Regions from separate parts of the Burkholderia cenocepacia genome, predicted to be linked through region 2. Evidence: riboswitches for the same ligand, from Rfam matches in the RefSeq annotation. Region 2 holds a riboswitch; the other holds the start of a gene.

Region 1 (8,771 bases), 880 kb from region 2:
AGCACGCGCAGTGCGACGAGATAGACGAGCGCGCCCCACGCGCCCACGCAGGCGCCGACGAGCGGGAAATAGCGCGCGGCCTGATCGAGATCGCCGGCTGCGTAGCCGATCGAGCGCGGCACGGGCACGCGCGTGAAATAGCCGAGCGCGACGAAGAAGTAGCGCAGTTCGGCCCGTATGCCGCGCGCGCGCTCAGGCGTCACGATTGTCGACGCCGGCGGACTCGAAGCTCGCCATCTCGCTGAGGAACGCAGCCGCCGCGCGCACCAGCGGCAGCGCGAGCGCGGCGCCCGTGCCTTCGCCGAGGCGCAGGTCGAGCGCGAGCAGCGGTTTCGCGCCGAAATGCTCGAGCATGCGCCGGTGCCCGGCCTCGTGCGACGTATGCGAGAACACGCAGTAGTCGCGCACGCCGGGCGCGATGCGCTCGGCGACGAGCAGCGCGGCCGTCGCGATGAAGCCGTCGACGAGGATCGTCATCCGCTCGCTCGCGGCCGCGAGGTACGCGCCCGTCATCATCGCGATCTCGAAGCCGCCGAACGTCGCGAGCACGTCGAGCGGCGCGATCGCATGCGAGTGCTTGACGAGCGCGCGGCCGAGCACCGCGCGCTTGTGCGCGAGACCCTGGTCGTCGAGGCCCGTGCCGCGGCCCACGCAGGCATCGATCGGCACGTCGAGCAGGCGGCTCATCAGGCAGGCGGCCGACGACGTGTTCGCGATCCCCATCTCGCCGAAACCGATCACGTTCGTGCCGAGCGACGCGTGCAGGCGTACCCGCCCCGCGCCAGCGGCCAGCGCCGTCATCGCTTCTTCACGCGTCATCGCCGGCTCCGTCGCGAAGTTGCGCGTGCCGCGCGCGACCGGCAGCGACACCAGCCGGTCCGACAGCGGCAGCGGCGACGCGACGCCCGCATCGACGATCTCGAGCGTGCTCTGCGCGACGCCCGAAAACGCATTGATCGCCGCACCGCCGGCCAGGAAGTTCGCGACCATCTGGGCGGTCACCGCCTGCGGATAAGGACTGACGCCTTCGGCCGCGATCCCGTGGTCGCCCGCGAACACGATCGTCACCGGACGCTGCACGACCGGTCGCTCGCTTAGCTGGATCAGGCCGATCTGCAGCGCGAGCGCCTCGAGCTGGCCGAGGCTACCCGGTGGCTTGGTCTTGTGGTCGATCACCTGTTGGAGGCGCTTGCGCAGCGCGTCGTCGAGCGGCGCGATCGCGGGCGGGAATGGGGTGGGAGTCGTCATCGAGGAGCCGGGTCGTGGGCGCGGCTGGCGCCGCGCATCGAAAAAATCGGAACAGGAAAGGTCATTGTCGCGCAGGCCATGCCGGCAGCAGCGCATCGCGGCCATTCTCGCGGATCAGCACGAGCGGATAGCCGAACGCGTCGCTCGCGCGCTCGGGCGTCAATACATCGTGCACGAGGCCGGCCGACGCATGGCCACGGCCGTCGAGCAATAGCGCATGTGTCGCGAAGCGCCGCGCGAGATTCAGGTCGTGACACGAAAACAATATCGTGCGCGGGGCTGCCGCGAGCCAGGCGGCCAGCGCAGTGAGGCAATCGATCTGGTGATGCAGGTCGAGATGCGCGAGCGGTTCGTCGAGCAGCATCAGCGGTGCATCCTGACACAGCGTCGCGGCCAGCGCGACTCGCTGCCGCTCGCCGCCCGACAGCGACATCACGTCGCGCGACGCGAGCGGGCTCAGGTCGAACGTCGCGAGCGCAGCGCGCGCGGCCGCGCGGTCGTCGTCGCGCTCCCAGCCCCAGCCGCCGAGATACGGAAAGCGGTTGAGCAGCACCGTGTCGAACACGGTCGCGCTGAACGCATCGTGCAATTGCTGCGGCATCAGCGCGCGGCGCCGCGCGAGTGGCTCGGGGCGCCACGCGGCAAGCGGCCGGCCGTCGATCTCGACGTGTCCGCCGGCCGGCGGCTGCAATCCCGCGAGCGTGGCGAGCAGCGTCGTCTTGCCCGCACCGTTCGGCCCGGCGACGCACCAGATCTCGCCAGGGCCGAACGCCTGCGTGAAGCGGTCGAGCAACGTGCGCGCGCCGGCCTTCAGCGTCAGGTCGACGGCCCTGTAGTGCAGGTCGCCGGCGGCGGCGTTCAGTGCGGGGCCCGTCATCGCATCGGCCTCCTCAGCAACATCCACAGGAACACCGGCACGCCGATCAACGCGGTCATCACGCCGACCGGCAATTGCGCGGGTGCGATCGCGGTACGCGCGAGGAGGTCGGCCGCCATCACGCCGCCGCCGCCCGCGAGCATCGCGGCCGGCAGCAGCATCCGCTGGTCGTTGCCGAACGCGAGCCGCAATGCATGCGGCACGACGAGGCCGACGAAGCCGATCGTGCCAGCCGTCGTCACCGCGGCCGCGGCGGCCAGCGACGCGACGAGATAGATCCGCACGCGCAACCGCGCGACCGGCACGCCGAGCGCGAGCGCGGTCGCATCGCCGCGCAGCAGCACGTTCAGTTGCGGCGCGACCGGCAGCGCGACGCCTGCGCTCAGCAGCAGCGCGCCCCACGCGAACCACGGCGCCGTCGCGCCGTTCAGGTCGCCCGTCAGCCAGAAGATGATGCCGCGCAGCCGCGCGTCGGGCGCGAGTGACAGCAACAGCGTGACGAACGCGCCCCACCCCGCCGCGATCACGACGCCGGTGAGCAGCAGCCGCGGCGACGCGTCGCGCGATTCGCCCCGCCACAGCTCGCGCCGCGCGAGACCGAGCACCAGCGCGACCGATACGAGCGAACCGGCGAACGCGGATGCGTCGACGAGCCACCATGCGCCGCCCGCGATCATCGCGACGAGCGCGAAGCCGGCCGCGCCGCCGGACACGCCCAGCACGTACGGCTCCGCGAGCGGATTGCGCAGCAGCACCTGCAACAACGCGCCGGCCAGCGCGAGCAGCGCGCCGCACGCGAAACCCGCGAGCGCGCGCGGCAGGCGCAGCGTCCGGACGATGTCGGCAAACAGGGTGTCGCCGCCGTGCGGCACGAGGGATGCGAGCGCCTGCCACGGCGACATCGGCACGCTGCCGATCGACAGCGACGCGACGAACAGCAGCGAGACCAACGCGGCCAGCGCGGCCCAGATGACGGTGGCGCGTGCGGCGCTCATGCCGCGCACGGCCGCGCGCACGACGCGCGGCGCATCCGCTTGCGGCAGCCGGCCGGGCGCGACAGGGGCGCGGGGCGGACGATTGGGGTCGGCATCGAAGAACGTTCCGTGAAACATTGCGCGCCCTGCTTCCCCGCAGGTCGCGCGTCATGAAGCCCGTGCGGGCTCCCCGTCTCGGCCGGTATCCGGGCTGGCGGCGGACCGGCTCGCCTTCCCGCGCGATGACGCGCAGTGGCCCGCGCCCGCATGCGACCTGCACGCGAAACGCACCCGAGCCGGCCTGCGTCACACGACGCAGCCGCTTACCGTTGCGGGGGCAGCGCAGGTTGGCACGCTCGCGGAGCCGCACCCTGCTTCCCGTTTAACCGCGCGTCCTGCGCGCGAGCACCGAGGCGGCGCCAGTTTAGGAGGCGGTCGCGCGAGCGTCAAGGAAGCGTCCGGAGCGGCGCGGGACACGCCTATTCGCGGCAAGAAGCCGGGGTGTTACGACTGGAAACGTTACAGATGTCGGATTGCGCGTTATTCCGCGCTAAAATGCTGGGTCTTTAGAGGACGCAGCAAATGCTCAACGAACTCGAAACCCTATCTCAAAATATTGGCCGTCTGATTTCGCTGAACAAGCGCTATCACTCGGAACGGCTCGCGCTCGAGGAGCAGGTCGCGCAATTGCGCGCGGAAGCGGACACGGTCCGCGCGGAACTCGCGCAGCTGCGCGACGAACGCAATGCGCTCGCGGCCGAGCGCGACACACTGTCGGCGAAGATCGACGACGCCCAGGTGAAACTGAACGCGATTCTCGAAAAGCTGCCGCGCTCGAAGAGCGCGGAGCAAGCCGACAACCAGCTCGACCTGCTCGATGCGCAGGCGCGCACGGATGGCGATGACGCGGCCAGCCACGGAGAACATGCATGAGCACCAAGCAGATCGAAGTCTCGATTCTCGGTCAGCCCTATCGACTCGCCTGTTCGGCCGAGACCGAAGCGGCGCTGCTCGAAGCGGTCGCGCGCGTCGACGCCGAGATGTCGAAAATCCGCTCGAACAGCTCGGTGCGCGGCACCGACCGCATCGCGGTGATGGCGGCGCTGTCGCTTGCATCGGAATTGCTGCGACTGCAAACGAGCGTGCGGCACGGTGAAGCATTTCCGGCCGAGGAAATCCGTCGTACAATGCACCAGATGAACGAACAGCTCGGCGCGGTGCTCGCACAGCACGAGACGCAGTAACGTTTCAAACGATACGTCGATTCCGCTTGATCTCGACGATCAACGGTGGTCAAATTGGCGCATCGAATCACAGTTCAGTCAGCTTCCCTGCCTGGTTCGCCAAGGTCATATATTCCTTGAACCAATGCCATGTGCACGGTTGCGGAAATTTGTAGCACGGGCGCGCGCGTCACTCTGTCTGATGTACCCGAAGTGCTGCTAACTGCGACCAATTCTGAACCTCAGGTTCAGGATGCCGGCCTAGCGGCCAAGGCGGGGGCCTATCCAACGGCATCGGGAAAGTCCCGGTGCCGTTTTCTTTTGTAGCGGCCTTTTTCTGCGTCGATCACGACCATGCAATACTGGCTGATGAAGTCCGAACCGGACGAAGCGAGCATCGACGATCTCGCCAACGCACCGCAGCGCTCGCTGCCGTGGACCGGCGTGCGCAACTATCAGGCGCGCAATTTCATGCGCGACACGATGAAGATCGGCGACGGCGTGCTGTTCTATCACTCCAGCTGCCCCGAGCCGGGCATCGCGGGCCTCGCCGAAGTATCGTCGACGCCCTACCCCGATCCCACGCAGTTCGATCCGAAAAGCCCCTATTACGACCCGAAATCGACGCAGGAAGCGCCACGCTGGCTGCTCGTCGACGTGCGCTTCGTGAAGAAGTCGCCGCTCGTGCCGCTCGCCGCGCTGCGCGAGCACGACGAGCTCGCCGACATGCGCGTGCTCGCGCGCGGCAACCGGCTGTCGATCACGCCCGTCACGCGGGCGGAATGGCGATTCATCACCGAAAAGTTGATGAAGTAGGCGCGCGCCAAACGTCAAATCCGGTCAGTACGCGTTGCCGCAACGGAACTCGCGGAGCATTCGCGCAGCCTAAGCAACCGCTGTCGGCCAATCGGGCCGGCTGTCGTTTTTTCGTCGCGCGGTACGCCCGCGTCGCGCACGCGTGATCCGCGTGCGCGCCCTCGCACAAGGAGTCCAACAATGACCAAGAAATCCGCACTCGCGCTGTCGCTCGCCCTCGCCGCCGCCGTTCCCGTCGCGCTGACGCTCGCATCGCCCGCCGCGCACGCGCAGGCGGCGAACCCGCACTTTCCGGAGCCGGCGGGCGTGCTGTCGCTGTCGTCGCAGGCCAGTGCCGACGTGCCGCAGGACATCATCCACATCACGCTGTTCTACGAGCAGCAGGCCAAGGACCCGGGCAGCCTCACCGCGCAGTTGAACCAGCGCGCGGACGCGGCGCTGTCGCAGGCGAAGGGCGTGTCGGGCGTCACCGCGCACACGGGCGCGTTCTCCGTGTATCCGAGCACCGATCGCGACGGCAAGATCTCCGCATGGCGCGGCCGCACCGAGGTCGCGCTCGAGTCGCGCGATTTCGCCGCGGCGTCGAAGCTGGCGGGCCAGTTGTCGAACCTGATGCAGGTCGCAAACGTCGAATTCTCGCTGTCGCCGGAAGCGCAGCGCACGGCCGAGCAGAAGCTCACGACCGAGGCGATCAAGTCGTTCCGCGCCCGCGCGGACGAAGCCGCGAAGGCGTTCGGCTACAGCAGCTACACGATCCGCGACGTGAACGTCGGCAGCGGCCGCAACGTGCAGCCGTACACGCGCATGATGGCGATGGCCGCGGCGCCGATGGACAGCGCGAAGATGAGCGCGCCGATCGCGGTCGAAGGCGGCAAGGCCACCGTATCGGTCACCGTCAACGGCTCGGTGCAGATGAAGTAACGCGCATCGCGCAGTCGTCGGAAACGAAAAACGCCGGCCCGAGGGCCGGCGTTTTCATGTGCATCGGGGTGACCGCTGCGCGCGCCAGGCGCGCGTGCATCGATACTGCGTCATGCGGCCACCTCATGCAGCCACCTCATGTAGCCATTTCAAGCAGCCGCATTCACATTCGCCGCGCGGCGGCGATACGCCCAGATCATCATCGCGATACCGGCGAGGATCATCGGCAGCGACAGCCACTGCCCCATCGACAGGCCGAGTGCGAGCAGGCCGAGGAAGTCGTCGGGCTCGCGCGCGAACTCGACCGTGAAACGCGCGAGGCCATAGCCGATCAGGAACAGCGCGGATATCGCACCCATCGGCCGCGGCTTGCGCGCGAACAGGAACAGCACGAAGAACAGCGCGATACCTTCGAGCGCGATTTCATAGAGCTGAGAAGGATGGCGCGGCAGCATCTGGTATTGCATGAACACGTCCGCGAGATGCCACTTCTCGACGAGTTCCGGATGTTTCGGCAGCCATGCCGCATCGTCGCGCATCGCGCCCGGGAACAGCATCGCCCACGGCGCCGTCGGATCGGTCACGCGGCCCCACAGTTCGCCGTTGATGAAGTTGCCGAGCCGCCCGGCCGCGAGCCCCAACGGCACCATCGGCGCGACGAAATCGGTGACCTGCAGCCAGTGCCGCCTGCGCTGCCACGCGAACAGCATCATCGCGAGCGTCACGCCGAGGAAGCCGCCGTGAAACGACATGCCGCCTTCCCACACCTTGAACACGTCGAGCGGATGCGAGAAATAGAAATCGGCCTTGTAGAACAGCACGTAGCCGAGCCGGCCGCCGAGCACCGTGCCGAGCACGCCGTAGAACATCATGTCGTCGATGTCCTTCGCGGTCCAGCCCTGCGCCGCGACGTACGGCAGCTTCAGGCGGATCCGGCCGACGACGATCGCCGCGATGAAGCCGACGAGATACATGAGGCCATACCAGCGCACGGCCAGCGGCCCGAGATGGATCGCAACGGGGTCGAAATTCGGGTGAATGATCATGGGTTAGCGAAGAAGTTTTCGAATACGGTACGGCCGTCGCACATGTGCGGCACCGCGCGTTGGACGGGGCGCGCGCGCCATCGTTCACGTCACGCGGCAAGACCTTGCGCGCGCACGACGTCGATGAAGCCGGCGAGCACGGGGCTCACGTCGCCGGTGCGCCACACGAGGCCCGTCTCGACGACCGGCGCAGGGCCGGCGAGCGGCCGGTAGACCACGCCGGTGCGCCGCAGGTTACGCAGCGATTGCGGCACCAGTGCGACGCCCATGCCGGCCGACACGAGGCTGACGATCGTCTGCATCTGGATCGCCTCCTGGCCGATGTGCGGAGTTTCCCCCGCCGCGCCGTAGCAGCCCGTAATGATGTCATAAAAGCCGGGCGCCAAACGACGCGGGAAGATCACGAGCGGCAACGCGGCGACCTCGGCGAGCTGCACGGGCGCGTCCTCCGGCGCATCGGATGCCCCGGCCGGCATCGCGACCACCAGCGGTTCGCGCACGACGGGCAGGTACGACAATCCGGCCGCGTGACGCGGCGGTACGGGCGGAATGACGAGCCCGGCATCGATGCGCCCGGCGACGAGTTCGTCGATCTGCACGTCGCTCGTCGCTTCCGCAAGTTGCAGCCGCACCTGCGGATAGCGCGCGCCGAACGCATGCAGCAACGACGGCAAGAGCCCGTAGTCGGCGGTCGACACGAACGCGAGCGACAGCGAGCCGGCCTCGCCGCGTGCGAGCCGCCGCGCGAGCGGCGGCAGCGCGTCGGCCGACGCCAGCAGCCGGCGCACGTCCGGCAGCAGCGCCGCGCCGACCGCCGTCAGCGCCACCGAGCGCTTGGTGCGCACGAACAGCGCGACCCCCAACGCGTCCTCCAGCGCGCGAATCGCCTGCGACAGCGGCGGCTGCGTCATCGACAGGCGCTCGGCCGCGCGCCCGAAATGGCGCTCATCGGCGACGGTGACGAAATAGCGCCACTGGCGCAGGTCGGGGGTAGGATCGGCCATGCTCGACTCATTCGCAAAACGACTTAATAAGCGACAAATAATATATTGGACATCCCAGAACGGAAACTCCATGCTTGGTTGATCCACCCGGCGCACCGGTCGCGCCGGCGTCGCCAAAACAACGATGGAGCTCCCCATGTCGTACAACCGCCGCTCTAAGAACATCACGCAAGGCGTGGCCCGTTCGCCGAACCGCTCGATGTATTACGCCCTCGGCTACCAGAAGGACGATTTCGATAAACCGATGGTCGGTATCGCGAACGGCCACTCGACGATCACGCCGTGCAATTCCGGCCTGCAGCGCCTGTCGGACGCGGCCGTGGATGCCGTGAAGGCGGCCGGCGCGAACCCGCAGATCTTCGGCACGCCGACGATTTCGGACGGCATGTCGATGGGCACCGAAGGGATGAAGTACTCGCTCGTGTCGCGCGAAGTGATCGCCGACTGCATCGAGACCTGCGTGCAGGGCCAGTGGATGGACGGCGTGGTGGTGGTCGGCGGCTGCGACAAGAACATGCCCGGCGGCATGATCGCGCTCGCACGCCTCAACGTGCCGGGCATCTACGTGTACGGCGGCACGATCCGCCCGGGCAACTGGAAGGGCCGCGACCTGACGATCGTGTCGTCGTTCGAGGCCGTCGGCGAATTCACCGCAGGCCGGA
Region 2 (5,405 bases):
ACGACCAGATCCGGATTCGACGGCCAGTACATGTGCATGTACGTCGCGACGATCGCGCCCACGCGATAAACGGCTTCGCCGCCGCCCTCCGAGCCATCGGGGCGGGCGGCGGTCGCGACCGGCACCAGCGGCGTATCCAGCCGCGAATAATGAAACGTATGCCCGCGCATCGGCCCGGTGCGCGTATCGAACTGCTGCATGCCGAGCGCCGCGAACCGGCGCTGCATCGTCGCATGGCCCCGAAGCAGGCCAAGCATCGGCGTCGTCGACCCATCCACGTCGGTCAGCGATTCGCACAGATACACCATCCCCCGCATTCCGCGACGATCGGCCGGCCGGCTGCCGCATGCGCGCGAATCGTCCGTGCGGTCGTGGCATTCGCGGCCAGCGTCGCCGCATGCAGTTCCGGATAGCCGCCCGGCAAAAACAGCGCGTCGCAATCGTCAGGCACGGGTTCGTCGGCAAGCGGCGAGAAGAACCGCAGCACCGCACCGAGCGCATCGAGCAGCACAAGGTTCGCCGGATAGATGAACGAAAACGCCGCATCGCGCGCTACCGCGATCCGCTTGCCGGCGAGCGCGCGCGGCAGCGGCGCCGCAACGTCCGGTTCCGCGAACGCGACGGCAGGCGGCAATTCGGCGAGCGCGGTTTGCGCGAGCACATCGGCCGCACGATCGAGCCGCGCGTCGAGATCATCGATATCGGCCGGCTGATGCAGGCCGAGATGCCGTTCCGGCAGCGCGATACCCGCATCGGCCGGCACGTGGCCGAGCCAGCGCAGGTCGTCGGGCAACGCCTGTTGCAGCAACTCCGCGTGCCGAGCCGAGCCGACGCGGTTGGCCAGCACGCCGTGAAACGGCAGCCCCGGCCGAAACCGCGCGAGCCCGAACGCGATCGCCGCGAACGTCTGCGCCATCGCCTTCGCCGAAATCACCGCGACGACCGGCACGCCGAACGCGGCCGCGAGATCGGCGCTGCTCGGTGTGCCGTCGAACAAGCCCATCACGCCTTCGATCAGGATCAGGTCCGCGTCGCGCGCGGCTTCGGCGAGCAGCGCACGGCAACCGGCCCCGCCGACCATCCCGAGGTCGAGCGCATGCACGGGTGCGCCGCTCGCGCGTTCGAGCAGCATCGGATCGAGAAAATCGGGCCCGGTCTTGAACACGCGCACGCGGCGGCCGAGCCGCCGGTGCAGCCGCGCGAGGCCGGCCGTCACCGACGTCTTGCCCTGGCCGGACGCGGGCGCGCTGACGAACAGCGCGGGGCAGGCCGGCATGCTCAGAACTCCACGCCGCGCTGCGCCTTCACGCCTTGCTCCTTGTACGGATGCTTGACGAGCCGCATTTCGGTGACGAGATCGGCCGCATCGATCAGCGCATCGGGCGCATGCCGCCCGGTGACGACGACGTGCACCGACTCCGGACGCGCGACGAGCGTCGCGAGCACTTCGTCGAGCGGCAGGTATTCGTACTTCAGCACGGTGTTCAGCTCGTCGAGGATCACCATCCGGTAGTCGCCGCTGTCGATCATCCGGCGCGCCTCGTCCCAGCCCTTGCGCGCGGTCGCGATGTCGGCGTCGCGGTTCTGCGTGTTCCACGTATAGCCGTCGCCCATCGTCACGAAATCGCATTCCGCGACCGCGCCGAGAAAGTCGCGCTCGGACGTATGCAGCGCCCCCTTGATGAACTGCACGACACCGAGCCGCATGCCGTGGCCGAGCACGCGCACGGCCATCCCGAACGCGGCCGTGCTCTTGCCCTTGCCGTTGCCGGTATGGACGATCAGCAGGCCTTTTTCCTGAGTGGCCGCGGCCTGCTTCTTCTCGTGGCCGGCGCGGCGGCGTTCGGCCATCCGCTGATGGGATTCGGAATCGGTCTTCATCGGGAATCGTCCTGTCGAAAGCGAAACATTGGGTTCAGAGCGGGCCGGCGAGCGCGACCGTCACGCCGCCCAGCATGGATTTGGCGCCGAGCAGCCGACCGTGCGGCGCGGCGAGTTGCGCGCATGGCTCGGCCACGCCCGCGACGCCGAAGCGGGCCAGCGCGGCGTCGGACGGGCCGCTCGCGGCCAGTTCCGGACGGCTCGCGAGTTGCGCCGCCTCGAACGCGACGAGCGGCCAGCCACGGCGCGCGCATAGCGTGCGCAGCGCACGGGCGCATGCCTTGTCGGCGAGCGTCGCGACGAGCGCCGGTTCGGCGGCCGGGTAGCGCGCGAGCGCGGCGCGGATCGCGGCATCGAGTTGCGCGGCCGTGACGCCCGCGCGGAAGCCGACACCGAGCGCGACGCGCATCATGCGTGGCCGCCGAGCGCCGCGCGCACCGCCGGATCGTCGGCGAGCGCCGCGACGCGGCCGATCACGACGATCGCCGGCGAACCGATATGGGCCTCGCCGACGCGCGCGACGAGCGTATCGAGCGTCGCGAGTACGTGGCGCTGTCCGGCTCGCGTGGCGTTCTCGATCGCCGCGCACGGCGTGTCGTCGGGCAGGCCGCCATCGCGCAGCGCCGCGGCAATCGCGTCGAGCCGGCGGATGCCCATGTAGATCACGATCGTCATGCGGGTGGCTGCGAGCGCGCGCCAGTCCGGCTCGTCGGCCCCCGCGCCGTGGCCCGTGACGAAGATCACGCCCTGCGCGTCGCCGCGGTGCGTGACCGGGATGCCGAGCGCGGCCGGCGCGGCGATGCCCGCGGTGATGCCGTTGACGACTTCCACCGGAAAGCCCGCCGCGCCGAGCGCGACCAGTTCCTCGCCGCCGCGGCCGAACACGAACGGATCGCCGCCCTTGAGCCGCGCGACGCTGCGGCCCGCGCGCAGGTGCGCGAGCATCGCGGCGACGATCGCCTCCTGCGGCGTCGACGCATGGCCGCCACGCTTGCCGACGTGCTCGATCAGCGCATCGGCGCGTGCATGGCGCAGCACGTCGGGGTTCACGAGATCGTCGACGAGCAGCACGTCGGCCGTGCCGATCGCGCGCACGGCCCTGAGGGTCAACAGGTCGGCGTCGCCGGGGCCGGCGCCGACGAGCCAGGCGCGGCTCATCGTGCGCGGCACGGCGCGCACCGTGTCGAAACAGTGGAACAGGGAAGGCGGGCGGCACATCGGCGGCCGGCGGACAGGCAGTGCATGGCGGATCGGGCGAAACCCGCGCGAGCGCGGGTGGAATGCGCACCCCATCCGTCCCCCGCGGATCGGGCGTTCGGCGAGCAGCGCGCTCGCCCCTTGCGTCGGCCGGTATCCGGGCTGGCCGCTTGCCAGGCCGCAGCCTTCCCGCCCGGTCGAAGGGCAGTGGCATCGCGGGCGGCCTGGGCGCAGCGCGGGGAAGTGCGTTGCGCGGGCGGCGTACCGTTGCGGGGACAGCACAGGCCGGGCGGCGATCCGCCTCCTGTTTCCCGTTTAACTGCATGCGCGGAATGCGCATGCGAGCACCGAACGCGGCGCATACGATAGCACAGGCGTGCAACCCGCAAGCCGCCCGGCGGGCCGGCTGCGCGGGGTGTCGGCGCTACCCGCGAGGTCAGAACTTGTATGCCGCCGTCAGCGTGAACGTGCGTGGCGTACCGGGCATGATCTGCGCGAGGCCCGTCGCATTCGCGTAGTAATCGCGATCGGTCAGGTTGACGGCCGCCAGCGTCACCTCGAAGTCGCGCGTGCGATAGCCGGCCTTGCCGTCCCAGCGAACGTACGCGGGCAGTTCGAGCAGGTTGTCGCGATCGGCGTAACGCGCGCCTTCGTACACCACCCCGAGTTCCGCGAAAAAACCGCGTAGCGGCGCATGGCTGACGAACAGGCTGCCGTTCGACGCCGACACGCCCGCCGAGCGCTTGCCTGCGTACTTCGGTTCGGCGTCGACCACCCGCGCATGTTGCCAGCCGATGCCGCCGCGGACGAACCAGTTGCCCGCGAGCCGGCCGGCGACGCCCAGTTCCAGGCCGCGATTGCGCTCGAGGCCGGTGAGGTCGAAAAAGCCCGGGCGAACCGGATCGGCGATGCGGCGGTTGTACAGGTCGAGCTGAAACAGCGCGAGCGTCGTGCTCAGCGCGCCGGCGCGCCAGTCGCTTTTCACGCCGATCTCGTATTGGCGCGTGTATTGCGGGCCGAGATCGTTGGCGTTGCCGCGCGCATCGGGCGTGATGCCGATCAGGTCGCCACCGACCGGCGCGAAGTTCTTGCTGTACGACGCATACAGGCTGTGCGCGCCGACCGGCGACCACACGACGCCGAGCCGCGGGCTCCATGCCGCCGTCGTGCGCCGTGCATGCAGGCCGTTCAGCGCGTTGGTCGAATCGACGTCGAAACGTTCCCCGCGCAGGCCGCCGAGGAGTTTCCACGCTCGCCCGAGGTCGACGCGATCCTGCGCGAAGATCGCGTAGTCGCTGACGCGGTGGCGGTTCATCGCGTACGGGCGCGGCGTCGAGCCGACCAAGGCGAAGCGATCCGGCCCGGTCACCGGAATCGGCGCCGCGTCGGCCTGCCAGAGCGTCGGCGTGCGTTTCTGCCAGCCGTATTCGATGCCGAACAGCAGGTGATGCAGCGCCGGACCGGTCGCGACCTTGCCGCCCAGTTCGACACCGGTCTGCACGTTGAGATGCGTCATGTCCTGCAGGTAGCGCGCCCGCTGCACGCGCCGGTAGTCGCGCGGCTTCGCGACGTAGCTTTGCGTGACGTAGGTATTGTCGAAGGTGCTGCGTAAATTCAGCACCCCGAGCGTATGGCGCAATTCCCAGTCGCCGTCGAGCGCGTGCGTGAAGACCGAGCGCCAGTTCATGTTCTCGTCGCGGATCGTGTCGCGGCCCGCCGCGCCGAAGAAGGTCGCGCGTGGCGCGGACGGCAGCGAGAACGCGAACGGCTTGCCGGCCGCGTCGACCGCGGCGACCGGCGCCGGCATGCCGCGATCGGGCACGCGCCGGTACGCGTCGTATTCGAACTGCAGCAGCCAGCTTCGCCGCGCGTCCCGCCATTTGATTGACGGCGCGACGTACTGGCGCGTGCCGTCGACGTGGTCGCGGAAGCTGCCTGCGTGTTCGCGTCCGGCATTGAACCGCACGCTCCATGCGCTCGACAGCATGCGGTTGAGATCGACCGACGCGCCGAGCCGTCCATAGCTGCCGGTCGCTGCCGACACATGCCCGAAGTTTTCCGGCAACGGCTGCTTGGTGATCCGGTTGATGACGCCGCCGCCGCTGCCGCGCCCGTACAGCGCGGCAGCCGGCCCCTTCAGCACTTCGACGCGTTCGATGTTGCCGAGACTGCGCACGTATTGCGCATCGTCGCGCATGCCGTCGAGCAGCAGGTCGCCCGCGGCGGAAAAGCCGCGAATGCGGAACGCATCGAAGCGCGTGTCCGACGTATTGGACACACCGGGCACGCCGGCCAACGCGTCGGCCAGCGTGCGGCCGCCATAGGAC

Evidence for each region. Region 2 has a riboswitch for cobalamin ahead of cobA (uroporphyrinogen-III C-methyltransferase). Riboswitches for the same ligand answer to the same signal wherever they lie in the genome.
Region 1: another riboswitch for cobalamin. It lies ahead of SY91_RS15440 (FecCD family ABC transporter permease); the one in region 2 lies ahead of cobA (uroporphyrinogen-III C-methyltransferase).

The regions. Positions count from the first base shown of each region.
Region 1 covers NZ_CP060039.1:3,266,081-3,274,851, forward strand. The annotation lists gene SY91_RS15425 (adenosylcobinamide-GDP ribazoletransferase) at 1-203, opposite strand, end outside; gene cobT (nicotinate-nucleotide--dimethylbenzimidazole phosphoribosyltransferase) at 193-1,248, opposite strand; gene SY91_RS15435 (ABC transporter ATP-binding protein) at 1,310-2,125, opposite strand; gene SY91_RS15440 (FecCD family ABC transporter permease) at 2,122-3,237, opposite strand; cobalamin riboswitch at 3,279-3,527, opposite strand; gene SY91_RS15445 (ATPase) at 3,682-4,032, shown strand; gene SY91_RS15450 (cell division protein ZapA) at 4,029-4,343, shown strand; RNA gene ssrS (6S RNA) at 4,425-4,606, shown strand; gene SY91_RS15460 (EVE domain-containing protein) at 4,677-5,138, shown strand; gene SY91_RS15465 (SIMPL domain-containing protein) at 5,319-6,059, shown strand; gene lgt (prolipoprotein diacylglyceryl transferase) at 6,209-7,105, opposite strand; gene SY91_RS15475 (LysR substrate-binding domain-containing protein) at 7,195-8,109, opposite strand; partial or broken gene ilvD (dihydroxy-acid dehydratase) at 8,246-8,771, shown strand, end outside.
Region 2 covers NZ_CP060039.1:2,392,060-2,397,464, forward strand. The annotation lists partial or broken gene SY91_RS11400 (cobyrinate a,c-diamide synthase) at 1-1,276, opposite strand, end outside; gene cobO (cob(I)yrinic acid a,c-diamide adenosyltransferase) at 1,279-1,881, opposite strand; gene SY91_RS11410 (cobalamin biosynthesis protein) at 1,916-2,293, opposite strand; gene cobA (uroporphyrinogen-III C-methyltransferase) at 2,290-3,099, opposite strand; cobalamin riboswitch at 3,209-3,445, opposite strand; gene SY91_RS11420 (TonB-dependent siderophore receptor) at 3,515-5,405, opposite strand, start outside.